DNA from 2 places in the Lactobacillus taiwanensis genome. Region 1 is predicted to be linked to the other one. Evidence: riboswitches for the same ligand, from Rfam matches in the RefSeq annotation. Region 1 holds a riboswitch; the other holds the start of a gene.

Region 1 (3,430 bases):
CCGCAAGCACGGCATTTGCACCTATATGACAGTGCTTACCAACAATTGCACGTCCACCTAAAACAGCACCCATATCAATCATTGAGTTATCACCAATTTCAGCACCAATATTGATAATGGCACCCATCATAATGACTGCATTTGCACCAATTTCAACTTGATCACGAATAATTGCTCCTGGTTCAATGCGAGCATTAAACTTTTTCAAATCAAGCAAGGGAACAGCGGAATTTCTAGCATCATTTTCAATCACATAGTCGACTATTTTATCTTTATTATTATCTAAGACTGTCTTAACTATTTTCCAGTCTCCAAAAATCACACCACTATGATCTTCAATAAATGTTTGAATACCTTCAGGAAATTCAATTTCACTTAATTGTCCTTTAAGATATACCTTAACAGGGGTCTTTTTAGGAGCATTGCCAATGTAGTTGATAATACTTTGTGCATCTAATTTCGTCATATTAATCTCTTTTCTAAATTAAACATTATAGCTTTGGTCTAAATAAACTAGATCTACTAAAGACTCACGTTTAATTACAACTTGAGCCTGACCATTTTCAGCAAATACAACTGCTGGTCGAGGATTTCGATTATAATTTGAAGCCATTGAATAACCATAAGCACCTGTATCTAGCATCGCTAAAATATCTCCTGGCTTTACATCTGGAAGTTCTGCATCAGCCAAAATATCTCCAGACTCACAATATTTACCAGCAAGGTGAACCTTTTGAATAGTCTTTTTTCTAGGATCATTAGCTAAAATAGCTTCATATTTTGCTTGATAAAGTGCAGGACGAATATTGTCGCCCATTCCTCCATCAACTGCTAAATAAGGAATAAGGCCAGGAACATCTTTCCTACTGCCTACTGTATATAAATTGTATCCAGCCGGACCAACAATTGAACGTCCGGGTTCAATATCAATCTCAGGAATTGGAAAATTATTTTTAGCAGCTTCACTTTTAATTGTTTTAATGATTGCTTTAACAAATTCTTCTGGCTTTAATGGATGATCTTCAGCAACATATTTAATCCCAAAACCGCCACCCACATTAATAACTTGGGCAGTATAGTCATGTTTCTCACGCCAAGAAACTGCAATTTCGATTAGTTTGGACGCTGCCATTTCAAAGCCATTCAACTCAAAAATTTGTGAACCAATATGAGCATGTAATCCAAGCATGTGCATTCGCGGATTAGCTAAAACTTTTTCTAAGGCCAAATCTGCTTGACCAGATTCAATGTCAAAACCAAATTTGCTATCAACTTGACCGGTTTGGTCATATTCATGAGTATGAGCTGAAATTCCTGGCGTAACTCTAAGCATGACATTAATCTCACTATTATTTTCTTCTAGCACTTCATTAAGTAAGTCAATCTCATAAAAATTATCAATCATAATCTTGCCCACATGATTTTTTACGGCCATTTCTAATTCTGCTTTAGACTTATTATTGCCATGAAAACTAACACGCTCCATTGGAAAGCCAGCCTTTAGTGCTGTATAAAGTTCTCCAGCAGATACAACATCCGTAGATGCACCTTCTTCACTTGCTACTTGATACATTGCAATTGCCGCAAAGGCTTTGCTGGCATAGCTCACAGCATAATCAACTTGTTCTTCTTCAAAAACTTTCTTAAAAGCTCTAATTTGATGACGAATTTGATTAACATCGTACACAACAAGTGGTGTCCCGTATTCTCTAGCTAAATCTATACTATCTACACCACCAATAGTTAAATGACCTACTTGATTAATTTGATTTGTTACTTGCGAGTTCATCTTTCTACCTACATTTCTAAAAAAGTAGAAGCGCTAACAAAAAAGTCCATTGTTTGCGCTAAACAAACAATGGACTAAAAAAGCTTTTAATCTTATGATCGATAGCGCTCCGCGAATTTTGATTTTCGCGACAGTTTGCAGTCTCTTAAACTACAACCCAGCAAATAATATTTCGGCAAGATATTATCACTTCGGCAACTTTCCCTTTCACAATTAATCATAGTTTTGCCAAACTCATAATTGCTACTATTGTCAGTTGCGCCTCTTCGAATTTAATTAAATTGTATATTTTATTAAAAACACAGTCAAGCTTTTACATGAATCTTTAATTTTAATTGCAAGTTTTAAAAATAATGTTAAACTTGCAATTAAAATATTTTAACTAAAGCTATCAAAAATAGTTTTAAATAAATCTAAAGGAAGTAGTAATGTGAAAGTAGTAAAATTTGGTGGCAGTTCACTAGCTACCGGAAAGAGCGTCAATCAAGCAATTAATATTATTTTAGCCGATCCTAGTCGGCAAGTAATGGTAGTCTCCGCACCAGGTAAAAGAAAAAACTCCGATACCAAAGTTACCGATCTTTTAATCAAATATGCTAAAAAAGTTCTTAATCATGAGGATTTCAAACAAATCGTAGATGAGATTTTTAGTCGTTATCAAGATATTGGTAAATATTTTCAAGTTGAAGATAAAGAACTTGAGCAACTTAAAAATGCTTTATTATCCTTACCAACACAAATTTATCCAACTGATGATTATCTTATTGCTGCTTTCAAAGCTCATGGTGAACGCTTGAACGCTCGTTTGATTACAATGATCCTAAACAAAAAGGGGCTAAAAGCTAAATTTCTCGATCCTTTTGATGTCGGCCTAACTGTAACTGGCGAACCAAACGATGCTATTGTCAGTCCTGAAACCTATATCAATCTTGATAAAGTTGAGTTATCTTCAGAAGAATATATAGTCTTTCCTGGATTTTTTGGACTGACTCCTTCGGGACATATTGCAACTTTTTCTCGAGGTGGATCTGACATTACAGGAGCAATCTTAGCACGCGGATTACATGCTGATCTATACGAGAATTTCACTGATGTTAATGGAATATTTGCAGCTAATCCTAGCATTATTGAACATCCCGATTCAATTAAACAAATGACTTACCGTGAAATGCGAGAATTATCGTATGCTGGATTTTCGGTTTTTCATGATGAAGCTCTAATTCCTGCAATTGAAGGAAAAATTCCAATTAACGTAAAAAATACTAACGACCCTAAAAATGCAGGCACTTTAATTGTTCCTAATCAAAAATTTAAACCGACTAATCCAGTGACGGGCGTAGCCAGCCAAAAACACTTCTCTGCTCTTTACTTGCATAAATACTTACTCAATAAAGAAGCTGGCTTTACGTTACGAATTTTGCAAATACTTTATAAACACAATATTCCATATGAACACATGCCTTCTGGAATTGATGACATTACTATTATTTTCAATCGTCAATTTTTAAATGATCAACTAATTGATTTAATTTGCAATGAAATTCAATCTTTAATTAATCCTGATCAACTAGAATGGATTGATGACTACGCTATTATCATGGTCGTTGGAGAAGGTATGAAATATCAAGAGGGCATTAGTGC
Region 2 (3,430 bases), 160 kb from region 1:
GAAGTTATCATTAAACTAATGGAAATCATTCCTGAACTTCAAACAATGGCCTACGTGCTAATTTCAATCATTGCAGCTAAACTGCTTATTTCACTTCCACCACTAAACTTTAAAGTACCCGACGCAATTTTTGCTGGAATTGTTTTTGGCACAGTTATCATAACAATTATTTTTCACTATATACGTCAAAACGTACATGGCAAAAAAATGCCTTAATTTAATTGACTATCAACAAACTCTTTAAGTACAACCGCTTGGTTGTGCTTTTTATTTTTCGCACCGTACAAAAATAAAACATTTCCTTTGGCTAATTTTTCTTTTACATCTTTAACAAAAGCTGCTGTGACTGGATTCGCCTTCAATTGAGCTATATACTTAGACTTGAATTCAGGATATTTATCATCTTCATGATTAAACCATTTTCTTAGCTCATTTGTTGGACCAATTTGTTTGTCCCATTCATCTAAATGCGCTCTCACCTTACTCATCCCTCGAGGCCATAAACGATCTACTAAAATTCGATATCCTTCAGGTTGTTCATGATCATATATCCTAATGACTTTTATTTCACTCATTTTTACATACTCCTTTTAAATAAAATATATTTACTTTCAATTATGAGTGTACAACTTTTTTAGAAAGAAGAACTAACATGAACTACAAAGACTTTTTTACTAATAGATCTACTAGCGAAATTAGCAAAGATCTATTAGGACGCACTTTATCCTTTAACAATGGAAAAGAAATTTTATCGGGTACAATTGTTGAAGCAGAAGCTTATGTTGGCGTAAAAGACCGCGCTGCACATTCTTATGGCGGGAGACGAAGCCAAGCAAACGAAGGCTTATATCGACCAGGAGGCAGCCTATACATTTATTCGCAAAGACAATATTTTTTCTTTGATGTTGCTTGCCAAGAAGAAGGAGAGCCACAAGGAGTTTTAATCAGAGCAATTGACCCAATAACTGGAATTGAGACAATGACTAAAAATAGAAATGGAAAGACTGGCCGCCTTCTGACTAATGGGCCTGGTAAAATGATGCAAGCCTTGGGTATCACAAGTAGAAAATGGGACTTATCTCGTTTAGAGGATTCTCCTTTTGATATTGACATTAATCATAAACGCAAAATCGAAAAAATTATTGCTTTGCCAAGAGTCGGAATTAATCAATCAGATCCAGAATGGGCTCAGAAGAAATTAAGATTTATAGTTGCGGGAAATCCTTATGTTTCTGACATTAAGAAAAAAGATATCAAAAAAAATCATGGCTTTATTTGACAAAAGATTAAAAATCGTTTAGTCTTTTTATCAGTTAAATAAATTCCCAATGCAATAGAGGTTGCAAGAGTCACAAGATTTATTTGAGCACACGAATGCAATGATAATAAGTTTTAGGATTATTGCCGAAACAAATTTTCTTTCGTGAAGTTAATTTGTTGGGATGTAAGAGCATATCTTACATACTGTCCTGGTCGGCCCCAGGGAGCGCTATATGATTTGGTTTAATTACTGATGATTTTTACAAACCTCGTTGTTTTTGGTAAACAACGAGGTTTTTTCGCTTTTATTGTATTGGCTTTATTTGAAATAATTTTTGGAGGTATTTCAAAGTGAAGTCAAAAATAAGATGGTTTAGTGCTTTATTAGCCTTAATTTTAAGTTTAGTGATTGGTTTTAGTTTTAATTCTAATCAAACTCAAGCGGCTAAAAAAGAAGCGCCTTTAAAAATTGGTATGGAGGCTAACTATCCCCCATACAATTGGACTCAAACAACAGACAAAAATGGCGCTGTTCCAATCGACGGCTCTAAGCAATACGCAAATGGATACGATGTTCAAATTGCAAAAATCATCGGCAAAAAATTACATCGTAAAGTTGTAGTAGAAAAAACTGAATGGGATGGTTTATTACCAGCTTTAACTTCTGGAAAGATTGACTTAATCATTGCTGGTATGTCTCCTACTGCTGAACGTAGAAAAGCAATCAACTTCTCTAAACCATATAGAAAAAGTACTTTCGTAGTTATCACAAGCAGAAACGGAAAATTTGCTCAAGCAAAAGGTTTAAATGATTTTAAAGGCGCAAAATTAACTGCACAACAAGGTACATTACACTATGACCTGATTAAGCAACTTCATGGTGCTAAACGCGAACCAGCAATGAGAAGCTTTTCTGCAATGCGTCAAAGCTTACAATCAGGTACTATTGACGGTTATGTTGCAGAAGATATTGAATACAAAAGTTACAAGACAGTTAACCCTAACATCGTTGCCGTTAACTTAAACAAAATGCAAGGTTTCAAAGTTGATCACGATGATTCAATTACATCAATTGGTGTTAAGAAAGGCAATACTGAGTTACTTAACCAAGTTAATAGCATTTTAAATGGTATTTCTAATAAAAAGCGCGACCAATTAATGGCTGATGCCGTAAAAGAACAACCTCAAGCTGGGGGCAACAAGAAAGAAAATTGGTTTATGTCAATTATGCATCGCTATGGTTCAATGATCCTTGGCGGTGTTGGTATGACACTTCTTCTTGCCTTAGTTGGTACTATCGTTGGTTTCTTCATTGGTTTACTTGTAGGTATTGTTAGAACTATTCCAACTCCTAAGTCTGCTGGTAAAAAGTGGGGCCTAAAGATAGTTGATTGGATTTTAGCTGTTTATATTGAAGTATTCCGTGGAACTCCTATGATGGTTCAAGCTGCTGTTATCTACTACGGAATTGCCCAATTATGGCACCTCAACTTAAACCGTACTGTAGCTGCTTTAGTAATTGTTTCAATTAATACTGGAGCTTACCTAGCCGAAGTTATTCGTGGTGGTATTAATGCCACTCCTAAAGGTCAATTCGAAGCAGCTTCTGCAATCGGTATGACTCACTCACAACAAATGTGGCATATTATTTTACCTCAAGCCATTAGAAATTGTTTACCATCTATTACTAACGAATTTATTGTTAATATTAAGGATACTTCAGTATTAAGTATTATCTCTGTTTCAGAATTGTTCTTTGTTGGTACAACTGTTGCCAGTCAAACATTCCAATTCTTCCAAACTTACTTCATCATTTCAATGATCTACTTAATCTTGACATTCTCTATTACTAGAATCTTTAACTTCATTGAAAAGAAACTTGAAGGTCCAAAAAACTACAATTTAATGGCTAACCAATTACAAGTAGAAGATCCAAAGGAGACTGGATTTGAACATGAACAATAATAACGAAGAAAATATTTTACAAGTGCAACATTTACAAAAAAAATATGGTGACCACACAGTATTAAAAGATATTTCTTTTAATATCAACAAGGGGGAAGTAATGACCATTATTGGACCATCTGGTGGTGGTAAGTCAACCATGCTTAGATGTATCAACCTTCTTGAAGAACCAAGCAGTGGAGAAATTTTATTCCATGGCAAAAAC

The links. A riboswitch is a leader RNA that binds a small molecule or an ion and turns the genes downstream of it on or off. The one in region 1 is predicted to bind lysine.
Region 2: linked by a shared signal. The riboswitch ahead of H1A07_RS00455 (ABC transporter substrate-binding protein/permease) and the one ahead of lysA (diaminopimelate decarboxylase) in region 1 are both predicted to bind lysine.

Annotation. Positions count from the first base shown of each region.
Region 1 is NZ_CP059276.1:255,063-258,492, reverse strand. Features, by position in the region: gene dapD (2,3,4,5-tetrahydropyridine-2,6-dicarboxylate N-acetyltransferase) at 1-466, opposite strand, end outside; gene lysA (diaminopimelate decarboxylase) at 485-1,789, opposite strand; lysine riboswitch at 1,883-2,064, opposite strand; gene H1A07_RS01220 (aspartate kinase) at 2,220-3,430, shown strand, end outside.
Region 2 is NZ_CP059276.1:90,746-94,175, reverse strand. Features, by position in the region: gene H1A07_RS00470 (TerC family protein) at 1-216, shown strand, start outside; gene H1A07_RS00465 (DUF488 domain-containing protein) at 213-575, opposite strand; gene H1A07_RS00460 (DNA-3-methyladenine glycosylase) at 653-1,279, shown strand; lysine riboswitch at 1,327-1,500, shown strand; gene H1A07_RS00455 (ABC transporter substrate-binding protein/permease) at 1,612-3,225, shown strand; gene H1A07_RS00450 (amino acid ABC transporter ATP-binding protein) at 3,215-3,430, shown strand, end outside.